One region of the Streptomyces azureus genome, then DNA from elsewhere that is predicted to be linked to it. Evidence: riboswitches for the same ligand, from Rfam matches in the RefSeq annotation. Region 1 holds a riboswitch; each other region holds the start of a gene.

Region 1 (3,900 bases):
CGGTCTCCAGGTACTTGGCGGCACCGCCCGCCCGCGCGCTGTCGACGCTCGTACCGGGCCGGTACTTGCCGGTGAGGAAGCCCGACGCGAGCGCGTAGTACGGAACAGCCGCCAGGCCGGTCCGCTCGGCGAGGTCCTGGAGCTCACCTTCGTAGGTGTCACGGGAGACGAGGTTGTAGTGGGGCTGGAGGGCCACGTACCGGGCGAGCCCCTCGCGGTCGGAGAACTCCAGGGAGGCCCGCAGCCGCTCCGCGGAGATGTTGGAGGCGGCGATGTACCTCACCTTGCCGGCCTTCACGAGTTCGTCGAGCGCGCCGATGATCTCCTCCACCGGCACCTCGGGCTGGTCGAAGTGGGTGTAGTAGAGGTCGATGTAGTCGGTGCCGAGGCGCCGCAGGGAAGCGTCGGCGGCGGCCTTGATGTTGGCGGCGGACAGGCCGCGGAACTCGGGGTGCTGGCTGACCTTCGTGGCGACGACGACGTCCGCGCGGTTGCCGCGTGACGTGAGCCACTTGCCGAGGACGGTCTCGGACTCACCGCCCTGATTGCCCTCGACCCAGGCCGAGTAGACGTCGGCGGAGTCGACGAAGTTGCCGCCGGCGGCGGTGTACGCGTCGAGGACGGCGAACGACTGCGCCTCGTCGGCGGTCCAGCCGAAGACGTTGCCGCCGAGGGCGAGCGGGAAGACCTCGAGGTCGGAGGAGCCGAGCTTGCGAAGAGAAGTCATGCTCTGTGGCAACGACCGTACGGAACCGCTCATTCCACAACAGACGCAAAGCTCCCGCAAATACCGGCAGCCCTGATGTCGGCGGTCGTCATCAGGACCACCGGTGCTTCAACCGGCCTCCGAAGCTCAGACGTTCAGGCCCTTGCCCCGCAGCCACGCCAGCGGGTCGACCCCGTTGGTGGACCCACCGGTGTGGACCTCGAGGTGCAGGTGCGCCCCGGTGACGTTGCCGGTCGCGCCCACGCGGCCGATGACGTCGCCCGTGCTGACCTTCTGGCCGACGCTGACGCCGATGGACGACTGGTGCGCGTACCAGATCTCCGTGCCGTCATCGAGGGTGAGGACCGTCTTGTAGCCGTACGACCCGTTCCAGCCCGCCTCGGTGATGGTGCCGCTGTGCACCGCTTTGATCGGCGTGCCCGTGGGGGCGGCGAAGTCGAGACCGGTGTGGTAGCCGGAGGACCAGTAGGCGCCGGCCTGACCGAAGGTCGAGGTGATGGTGTACGCGGAGGTCGGCAGCGTGTACTGCTTGGCGAGAGCGGCGAGCCGCTCTGCCTCGGCCTTCTTCCGGGCCTCCTCCTCCGCCTTCCGCTTGGCTTCGGCGGCCTTGGCCTTGGCTTCCTTCTCCGCCTTGGCGGCGGCTTCCGCGGCCGCCTTCTGGGCGGCTTCCGCGGCGTCCTGCGCGGCCTTGGTCTCGATCTGCTCCTGCTGGTGCTCGACCTGCGCCATGATCCGGGCGCGCAGCGCCTCACCGGCGCCGGAGGTGCCCTGCTCGGTGTCGGCGGCCGCCGTGCCGAGGTCACTGAGCGGGGTGGCGGAGCCTTCGGGGGTGTCGTCGTCCGAAATGAGGGAACCCACCGAGGGAAGGTCCGGAACGGAGATCGACACCGGCGGCTTGCCGGTCTGGGCGCTGGCCATGCCGCCCGCGCCCACGGCGGCTATGACGCCGACGCCCAGGACGGTGGAGCTGCGGGCGAGGCCCCCGCCGCGCTGCTTGGTGACGCGATGCCGGCCACGGACGGGACGGATGGACTCCGCGGTGGGGTTCCATTCCTGGAACGGGCCCTCTTCGGTACGGTGACCGCCGTAGCCGAAGGTTTCGGTGTCGCGCTGGTTGGGCGCGGACGGGGCCGCGGGGGCAGGCCGGTTGGACGCCACGTGGGCGTACTCCTTTCCTTCCTTCTCGCCTACCGGGTTAGCTGACGGGTTCGGAGCAGGAAGGTCTCCTACGCGCGTATACCGGCCGTGCTTCCACGGCGGCTTCCGCGCGATTCACCCCAAGTAGTGGTTCCCCGGTTCCCTTTCGGGATTCGGCGCGTGCGCACGGAGCCGCCTTCTGTGACGGCTGGGACGACCGCGCTGCGTTATCGAACGTTAATAGACGCGCGGTGGGGATTCCAGCGGTTCCACTTGATCATTAACCTTTTTCGCGCGGACCAACCTGCCACGACCGGCTTAAATCGGGCGATTTGACCACTGCGCGAGTGACTCACGGGTTTTGATGGTGTGTCAGTTGTTATGCACAGCGGTGTGATTCACTCACCGACAGTAATGAGAAGCTCGGGAAATGCACCGAGGGCCGGAACCCTTTCGGATTCCGGCCCTCGGCCTTCAGTAGCGGGGACAGGATTTGAACCTGCGACCTCTGGGTTATGAGCCCAGCGAGCTACCGAGCTGCTCCACCCCGCGTCGTTGTGACTCCAGTGTACGCCATCCGCGGGACCGCTCGCGCACACCCGGTGCTCAGCGGCCCGGGTTGTCCGTATGGGTGAGGGTCTCCCAGGCGGTGAACAGGTCGTCGGTGCCGGCGGGCCGGGTGGCGTCCGGACCGGCGGCCCCGCAGGAGGAGACGAGGAGGGCGAGCGCGGTGAGCAGTGGCAACGAGCAGGAGCGCTGTCCCACGTCGCCCCCCACTGCCCACATGCCCGCTGCCTCCGCGCTGTCGTACCGGCCCTGGAGGCAGCGTGAGCCGGGAGGCGGCGGGGCCGCAGGATCTGTTGTGGCGATCGGCCCGCGCTCAGCGCAGCAGGTGGCGGTTGGGGGCCTTGGCCCGCTCCTCGCGCTCCGGGACGACGACGACCTCCACTCCGCCGGCCGCCAGGACGCCGCTGCCGTCGGCCCCCGGCACGAAGGTGTCCGGCTCGCGCCAGGCCGTGACCACGCGTCGTACGCCCGCGTCGAGGATCAGCCGGGCGCAGGGTGCGGGGCGGGAGGCCCGGCGGGCGCAGGGCTCCAGGCTGCTGTAGACCGTCGCGCCGGCGAGCCTGGGGTCGGCCGGGTCGGTCTTCGCCAGGGCCGCCTCCTCGGCGTGCACGACCGGGTCGCCGCCCTCCCGGGAGTGGCCGCGGGCCAGCTCCGTGCCGTCGGCCGCGACCACCACCGCGCCGACGCTGAACGCCGTGTCCGACGGCGGACACTCTGCCGCCAGTTCGCAGGCGAGGGCCAGCCAGTGGTGGTCGGCGGCGACGGGGAGAGGGCCGGTGCCGGGAGCGGTCGGCTCGTAGCGCATGAGGACCACGTCCTCGATCCGCCGGGTCTCCAGCAGCCGGAGCCGGCCGGACTGGTAACCGCCGGGCCCGAAGAGGCGGGGTGCCTCGGGGTCGCCGACGAAGAGCGGGGCGAGGACCAGCTGGAGTTCGTCGGCCAGGCCCTGGGTGAGGAGCTGGGTGTGAATCAGGCCGCCGCCCTCGACCATGAGCCGTCGTACACCCCGGACGTCGTGCAGGTGGGTGAGGAGCCGCCGCCAGTCGAGGTCGGCTCCGAGCGGGACGACATCGGTGGCATCTGCGGCATCGGTGGCGATACCGAGGGCACGGGCGCGTTCGGCCCCCTTGTCGGTCGTGTAGAGGACCTTCTCGCCGCCGGTGTGCCAGAACCGTGCCGCCGGATCGAGGTCGCCGGAGCCGCTGACCGTGACCTTGAGGGGGTACTCCGGCAGGCCGGCTGCCGTGCGGGCGGTTCGCCGCTCGGGTGAGTTGACCAGCAGGCGCGGGTTGTCGGCGCGGACGGTGCCGGCGCCGATCAGGATCGCGTCGACGGACGCCCGGACCTCGTCGACCCGGTCGAAGTCGGCCGGGCTGGACAGGAGCAGGCGTTCGGGGCCGGTGTCGTCCAGGTAGCCGTCGAGGGAGACGGCGGCGGACAGCAGGACGTACGGGTGGGGCATCGACGCT
Region 2 (3,900 bases), on a different contig from region 1:
ACGGGACTGGGCGTTGGTGCGGTAGAAGACGGCGACGTCGCCGGCCTTCGCCTCGCCGGCGTCCGTGAGGCGGTCTATCTCGTCGGCGACGAACTGCGCCTCGTCGTGCTCGGTGTCGGCGACGTAGCCGGTGATCTGCGCGCCCGTGCCCGCGTTGGTCCACAGGTTCTTGGGGCGGCGGGACTCGTTGCGCTCGATGACCGCGTTGGCCGCGCTGAGGATTGTCTGGGTGGAACGGTAGTTCTGCTCCAGCAGGATCGTCGTCGCGTCCGGGTAGTCCTCCTCGAACTGGAGGATGTTGCGGATCGTCGCGCCGCGGAAGGCGTAGATCGACTGGTCGGCGTCACCCACCACGCACAGCTCGGCGGGCGGGACGTCGTCCGGGCCCGGCGGTACGTCGACGGAGTGCTCGGAGGTGCCGACGAGCTCCCGGACGAGGGCGTACTGGGCGTGGTTGGTGTCCTGGTACTCGTCCACCAGCACATGGCGGAAGCGGCGGCGGTAGTGCTCGGCGACGTCCGGGAAGGCGCGGAGCAGGTTGACCGTCGTCATGATCAGGTCGTCGAAGTCGAGGGCGTTCGCCTCGCGCAGCCGCGACTGGTACATCGCGTAGGCCTGGGCGAGGGTCTTCTCGAAGCCGTCGGCGGCCTGGGCGGCGAAGTCCTCCTCGTCGATCAGCTCGTTCTTCAGGTTGCTGATCTTGGCGCTGAAGGACTTCGGCGGGAAGCGCTTGGGGTCGAGGTCCAGGTCGCGGCAGACCAGGGCCATCAGGCGCTTGGAGTCGGCGGCGTCGTAGATCGAGAAGGAGGACGTGAAGCCGAGCTTCTTGCTCTCGCGTCGCAGGATGCGCACGCACGCGCTGTGGAAGGTCATCACCCACATCGCGTTCGCCCGCGGGCCGACGAGGTGCTCGACGCGCTCCTTCATCTCCCCGGCGGCCTTGTTGGTGAAGGTGATCGCGAGGATCTGGCCCGGGTGCACCCCCCGCTCGGCGAGCAGGTGGGCGATGCGGTGCGTGAGCACGCGGGTCTTGCCGGAGCCGGCGCCGGCCACGATGAGCAGCGGGGAGCCGGAGTGGACGACGGCCGCGCGCTGGTTGTCGTTCAGCCCCTCCAGGAGGGCGGCGGTGTCCACCACCGGGCGCGGGGCGCCGTCGCGGTAGTAGGCGTCCCGGTCCGGGGGCACGTCGAACTTCCCGCCGAACAGATCGTCCGGAACCTGCTCCGGTACGTGATCGTCCTCGGGTGGCGGCGGGGGCTCGTCCGCGGGGCCCCGCTGGGCCTGGAGGTCCGCCAGGAAGCTGTCGTCAAAGAGGCTGCTCATCGCTCTCCGAGTCTAGGGCGCCCCACTGACAGCCCGCCGCCGCCCTGAGAACATCACCGAAAGACCCCCCTCGTCACCCTGTATCGCCGCATGATCACGGTGCGCTATGACCGTCACATTCATGGACGACTCGTGACCAACCCCCCGCGATCGATCACTCTCGGCGACGCTCCGGGATAAGGTCACAGAAATGTATCGGGCATATCACCCATCAACCTTCACAAGGGCCACACGAGTTGGCTACCGTGCGGGCAGGCCGCACGACCCCCTCCGGCGAACGTCGCCGGGCCGCGCGGCCACCGCCGAGTCCGGTGTGCCGCAGCGGCAGCCGGAGCCGGGGACCCAACCGAGAACTCTGGGGTGAATCGGCCCCACTCCCTTCGCGGAGACGGCCGTAGGGCAACCCTTCCGATGTACCCGCCCGAACCCGACAGCTAACCCGGTAGGCGGAGCATGGAAGGAGTCGCCTCCCTTGGCGTCGCACCGCAAGTCGCGTCCCGCGGGTACGCGCGTCGCAGGCATACGGACCCCCGCCCTCGCAACGGCGGCCCTCACGTCCGTGGCCCTGCTGTCCCAGTCGGCCAACGCCGCCCCCGAGGCCGACGACAAGCCGAGCCTGGAGGAAGTCGAGAAGAAGGTCGACGACCTCTACCGCCAGGCCGAGTCGGCCACCGACAAGTACAACGCGGCCAAGGAGAAGACCGCGAAGCAGCGCAAGCGGGTCGACACCCTCCTCGACGGCGTCGCGCAGCGAACCCAGAAGCTCAACGAGGCGCGGGAGAAGCTGGGTTCCTTCGCCGCCGCCCAGTACCGCACCGGCGCCTCCGCCCCGGACACGGCGACGTTCCTGCTCGCGGACACCCCGCAGGACTACTTCGACCGGACCCAGCTGATGGACCGGATGACCGGCCGTCAGAAGGTCGCGGTCGACGACTACGTCACCCAGCAGTCCGAGACGATGAAGAAGCGCCAGGAGGCCACCGAGAGCCTCGAGACGCTCAACGAGACGCAGGGCGAACTGAAGACGGCCAAGGCGACCGTCCAGCGGAAGCTCGCCGACGCGCGCGAACTGCTGTCGAAGCTGACCGCCGAGGAGAAGGCGCGGCTCGCGGCGATCGAGAGGGCGAAGCAGCAGGAGGCCGCCCGCAAGGCCGCCGAGCTGGCCCGGCAGCAGGCCGCACAGCAGCAGGCGCAGGAGGATGCCGCCCAGCAGCAGGAGAGCGGTTCGTCCTCGTCGTCGGGCTCGGCCTCGTCCTCCTCCTCGACGGCCCCGGCCGACTCCTCGTACGCCACCAAGGCCGAGAAGGCGCTCGCCTTCGCCCGCGCCCAGATCGGCAAGCCGTACGTCTGGGGCGCCGTCGGCCCCGGCTCGTACGACTGCTCCGGCCTCACCCAGGCCGCGTGGAAGGCCGCCGGTGTGACCCTGCCGCGCACGACCTACGACCAGGTCAACGCCGGCACCACGGTCTCCCTGGCCGACGCCCGGCCCGGTGACCTGGTCTTCTTCTACGACGACATCACCCACGTCGGTATCTACATCGGCAACGGGATGATGATCCACGCCCCGAAGCCCGGCACCTATGTGCGCGAGGAGTCGATCTACTACGACGGCGAGTCGTCGATCCACAGCGTGGTGCGGCCGGCCTGAGGGCCCGTACGTCACCGAGGACACGCGCGCGTGAGGGCGCTCACGCGTTTTTGAGGAGCACGCGCGCGTGCCCCGCAGGGAACGGACGCGGCGCCTCCTAGCATCGGCTCCATGCCCGGCCCCTCCCCCTCCGCCGCCTGGTGGGCGCAGCGAGCGCCGTCCGCGAGCGCCGCCGTGCTGGCGACCGGCACCCTGGCGGTCGGTCTGGGTCTGGCGGGGTACGGCGTCCTCTCCCGGATCACCCTCGGCCTGGCCTGCGCGGCCTGGCTGATGCTCGCCGCGGACTTCACCCTGCGGCTGCTGCTCGCCGGCACGAGATGGCGGGCGTACGCGGCGGTGCCGGGCCTCCTGGACACCGTGGCGACGGCCGCCCTCACCACCGTGGCGGCGACGGCCGTCCTGGGCACCGGCTTCTCGGCGGCCGGCTCGCAGTCCCTGGCGGCGGCCCTGCTGGTGCTGGCCGTGCTGCTCTGGCCCGTGCCGCCGGCCCTCCCCGCGCAGGACGGGGAGCGGCGCCGGCCCGGGACGGTGTTCGCGCGCTGCATGGCCACGCAGGGACTCGCCGTGCTCGGCGCCACGCTCGCCGCGGCGGAGTCGGCGGCCTGGCTCGCGCACGCGGCGCTGGTGCTGTTCTGGCTGGGGCTCGTGCTGTACGTCCTCGCCCTGGCCCGTTTCGATGTGCGGCAGGTGGCCGAGGGGCGCGGCGATCACTGGCTCGCGGGCGGGGCGCTCGCCATCTCGGCGCTGGCCGGGGCGCGGCTGATCAGCTCCGACAGCGCACGCATGTACCTGTGGAACGACGACGACCGCGGCGTCCTGCGCCATGTGACGGTCGTGCTGCTCGTGCTCGCACTGGCCGGCTGCGCCGTCCTGCTCGCCGCCGAGTTCCTACGGCCCCGGCCCCGTAACGACATCCGCCGCTGGGCGAC
Region 3 (3,900 bases), on a different contig from region 1:
ACCAGTTCCTCGACCAGGACCGGCTCCGTGCGCACGGAGGCGGGGAGCGCCAGGGCGTCGGCCGGCTCGTACGTGTGCGTCAGGGCCAGGTCGATCTCACCGGTGGCCACGGCCGTGACACCGGTCGGCGGTTCGTGGTCGGCGACGGACAGCTCCACATCCGGGTGAGCCCGGCGGAACGCGCTGAGCACCGGCGGCAGCAGATGGATGCCCGCCGTCTGGAACGTCCCGAGCCTCAGGACACCCCCCGACAGACCGGCCAGCCGGGCCAGTTCGTGGCGAGCCAGTTCCAACTCGTCGAGCACGCGCCGGGCCCGTGCCACCAGCAGCTCGCCCGCGCCCGTCAGCCGCGCCCCGCGGTGATGCCGGACCAGCAGCGCCGAGCCCGCCTCCCGCTCCAGCTTGGCCAGTTGCTGGGAGAGCGCGGGCGGGGTGTAGCCGAGGCGCTCGGCGGCCCGGGTGATCGACCCGGCCTCCGCGACGGCGACCAGCGCCGCGAGCCGGGTCGGATCGTACATGTCTGACCTCCACAGACCAAAGCATTGCTTAAGGCCTGCCCAGGATATTCGACATACCTGCTGAAGGCTCCGGCCCGGCAGGCTGGCCGCATGGACGCACAACTCATCGCCTTCACCGGGGTGGCGGCGGGCATGGTCGCCATGCCGGGCGCCGACTTCACGGTCGTCGTGCGCAACGCCCTGGTCTCCCGCCGGGCCGGTGTCGCCTGCGCGCTCGGCATCGCGGGCGGGCTGCTCCTGCACACCGCGCTGGCCGTGGCGGGCGTCGCCGCGGTCCTGGCCGCCGTCCCCGCGCTGTTCCGCTCGCTCCAGTTGCTGGGCGGCGGCTATGTCCTGTACCTGGGGGTGCGGACGCTGTGGTCGCTGCGCCGGCCCCGTGCCGTGCCCGTCGAAGCCGCCGGAACCGTCTCGTCCGCCGCGCGTCCCCTGCGGCAGGGCTTCGTCACGAACGCCCTGAATCCGAAAGCGCCCATCACCTTCCTCAGCCTGCTGCCGCAGTTCGTGCCCGCGGGCAGTCCCGCGCTGCCCCGGACCCTGCTGCTGGCGCTGATCGTGGTGGTCCTCGCCCTGCTGTGGTTCCCGGCCGTGGCCCTGCTGGTGGACCGGCTGGGCCGGTGGCTGCGCGAACCACGGGCCGCGCGGGCCGTCGAGGGGGTCACCGGCGCCGCGCTGACGCTTCTCGGTGTGCTGCTCCTTCTCGAGCCGCTGAGGGCTGCCTGATGGTGCCGCGCAGCGGCGCGGGGATCCGGACGGTGCCCTGGGGCGCCGGCTCCTCCACAGTGGCCTCGGGCCGCCCGGGGCTGCCGTGCGTCTCCTCCCGCAGCCCCGCCCGCCGCACCAGCCGGGGGAGCAGCCCCCACAGGCCGACGCAGACCAGGAACGTCGCCGCGCCCGCTGCGATGCCACCGGCCCGACTGGTCGTCACATCCACCACCAGCAGCACGGAACCGCTGAACGCGAACACCAGCACGATCAGGCCGGTTGCGGCCAGTCGTGAGGAGACCTGCACGATGCGGGGCTTGGCGCCCTGCTGGAAGAGCGAGCGGTGCAGCGCGGCCGGTGCGGTGAACAGCGCCGCTGCCAGGACCGCCAGCAGCAGCGTGATGACGTAGGTGACGCGCTGGACCGTGTCGAGGGACGTGAAGCGCGAGGTGAAAGCGAGCGACAACAGGAACGCGAACAGGATCTGTACGCCCGTCTGGGTGACCCGGAGCTCCTGGAGCAGCTCGACGAAGTTCCGGTCGGCGCGTTGCAGCGGGGTCTCGCCGCGTGCGGTGCAGGGACGGTGCTCGGCCATGGGTCACGGGTAACCACTTGAGGCCGTGTCACGCTCCGGCGTGCGGCGGCGCGTCAGGGACGCCGCCGCACGCCGGGCGGATCACTTCACGCGCCCGTACCAGACGCTCTTGGTCCAGATCTTCTGCAGCCGCACCACGTCCCCGCTCTTCGGGGCGTGCCAGAGCTTGTTCTTACCCGCGTAGATACCCACGTGGTACACGTTGCTGCCCGAGTGGAAGAACACCAGGTCTCCCGCCTTGCGGTTCTTGGCGGAGATGTGGCGCGTCTTGTTGTACTGCTGGGCGGCCGTGCGGGGGAGCTTCTTGCCGACCTTCTTGAACGAGTAGAGCGTGAGCCCGGAGCAGTCGAACCTGTGCGGACCGGTGGCCCCGTACCTGTAGGGCGAACCCTTCTTCGAGGCCGCGATCTGGAGTGCCTTCGTCCCATGGGTGGCTGCCGAGGCCTCCGAGGAGAAGCCGGGCGTCACGATCGAGCCGCCCACCGCGGCGATGGTGAGGGCCGAGGCCGTACCGGCCCGGACCATGAGCGACGGGACACGATTGAGCGCAGTCATGCGCAACCCTTCGTCAGCCGCCTGTGAAGGATGACCTGTCGGATTCGGGCTGGCGAAGTTGCCCGGCCGCTGACGCGGCTTCACCCCAAGGGCTGCTCGGACCCGGTCATGGCGTGACCGTCCCGGCGACCCGTCGTGCTTGGGTCCTCCACTCCTGCCGATCCACTCCTGTCGACCGGTCATCCAGGCGGCGGCAGGACTCGGCGTCCGCCCGGACCGCCCCGCCGCTGCGGCGGGGGCTTGTCGTCAGTCAGGGATCTTGGCTCATGGTTGTCCCGAAATCCCAACGGAACCGGGGGTTTGTGTTGTTACTCACCACTCACCCGTTCGGGTGGACACGTCTGTGTTCGAGCCACCGTCCACGGGCCCATCGGCCGCCGGACCAGCGATGGAATGTCCTATTCCGCTCCTCGGCCACGCGCGTTGCGCAACTGGGAGGGCCCGAAAAAAGGACTCCCGTCTACTCCGGACAGGGGTACGTCGTTTGGTCCGTTTCGACTCAGGCCTGGACGCTCCGTCGGCAGGGCGGGCGTCCGGGCCGACGGATCCGCGTCAACTGACGGACTCCGGGGGCAGGGTGACGCGGGCCGTGCGCCGCTCGCCGTCCAGCACCCGCAGCGCCCGGCCGAGTGTGCCGGCGTGCAGTTCCGTCTCGCCCCGCTGATGCATCAGGGCCAGCGCGTCACGCAGCGCCGTCGCCTTGCCCACCAGGGCCTGGGCGGCGCGCAGTCCGCGGTAGGTGTCGCCGGGCAGCGCCGGGTTGATCCGGCCGAGCAGGTCGACGACCTCCAGGTAACGGTCGATCAACTCAGCCTCGGCGCGGGTCAGCGCGGGCAGCGGCGGCAGTTCGGGCGGGAGCACCGGCGGCTCACTCTCCGGTCGGCATGGCCAGAGTGGCCTTGCGGTGGGGGACGATCCGGTCCACCAGGCCGTACTCCACGGCCTCCTGGGCGGTGAGGACCTTGTCGCGCTCGATGTCCTCGCTGAGCTGCTCCCGGCTGCGGCCCGTGTGCCGCGCGAGCATCTCCTCCATGCGGGTCCGGACGCGGGTCAACTCGTCGGCCTGGATCGCGAGATCGCTGGCCTGCCCGCGGGCCGGCTCGGGCAGCGCGGGCTGATGGATCACCAGACGGGCGTCCGGCAGCGCGGATCGCTTGCCGGGTGTGCCCGCCGCCAGCAGGACCGAGGCGGCCGCGCCGGCCTGGCCCAGGCAGATCGTCTCCACGTCGCAGGAGACGTACTGCATCGTGTCGTAGATGGCCGACAAGGCGTGGAAGGTGCCGCCGGGGGAGTTGATGTAGAGCGAGATGTCGCGGTCGGGGGCCTGGTGTTCGAGGTACATGAACTGGGCCATCACGTCGTTCGCCGAGGTCTCGTCCACCGGCGCCCCGAGGAAGACGATCCGCCCCTCCAGCAGCTTCGAGTACGGATCCGTCGTCCGTTGCCCGGACGCGGTGCGTTCGGTGAACTCGGGCAGCACGTAACGGGCGGACGGTCGGGTCATGGTGAACCCCTCCTCGCGGGCAGAGC

The links. A riboswitch is a leader RNA that binds a small molecule or an ion and turns the genes downstream of it on or off. The one in region 1 is predicted to bind cyclic di-AMP.
Region 2: another riboswitch for cyclic di-AMP. It lies ahead of AOQ53_RS39815 (C40 family peptidase); the one in region 1 lies ahead of AOQ53_RS24860 (M23 family metallopeptidase).
Region 3: another riboswitch for cyclic di-AMP. It lies ahead of AOQ53_RS15185 (C40 family peptidase); the one in region 1 lies ahead of AOQ53_RS24860 (M23 family metallopeptidase).

What each region holds. Positions count from the first base shown of each region.
Region 1 is NZ_DF968333.1:21,126-25,025, forward strand. It holds gene AOQ53_RS24855 (aldo/keto reductase) at 1-727, opposite strand, end outside; gene AOQ53_RS24860 (M23 family metallopeptidase) at 854-1,885, opposite strand; cyclic di-AMP (ydaO/yuaA leader) riboswitch at 1,897-2,053, opposite strand; tRNA gene AOQ53_RS24865 (tRNA-Met) at 2,343-2,416, opposite strand; gene AOQ53_RS24870 (hypothetical protein) at 2,471-2,650, opposite strand; gene AOQ53_RS24875 (dihydrofolate reductase family protein) at 2,745-3,893, opposite strand.
Region 2 is NZ_DF968533.1:395,541-399,440, reverse strand. It holds gene pcrA (DNA helicase PcrA) at 1-1,323, opposite strand, end outside; cyclic di-AMP (ydaO/yuaA leader) riboswitch at 1,614-1,787, shown strand; gene AOQ53_RS39815 (C40 family peptidase) at 1,796-2,971, shown strand; gene AOQ53_RS39810 (SLAC1 family transporter) at 3,083-3,900, shown strand, end outside.
Region 3 is NZ_DF968256.1:50,924-54,823, forward strand. It holds gene AOQ53_RS15170 (LysR family transcriptional regulator) at 1-518, opposite strand, end outside; gene AOQ53_RS15175 (LysE family translocator) at 609-1,238, shown strand; gene AOQ53_RS15180 (DUF6328 family protein) at 1,174-1,815, opposite strand; gene AOQ53_RS15185 (C40 family peptidase) at 1,897-2,370, opposite strand; cyclic di-AMP (ydaO/yuaA leader) riboswitch at 2,374-2,570, opposite strand; gene AOQ53_RS15190 (hypothetical protein) at 2,923-3,231, opposite strand; gene AOQ53_RS15195 (ATP-dependent Clp protease proteolytic subunit) at 3,239-3,874, opposite strand.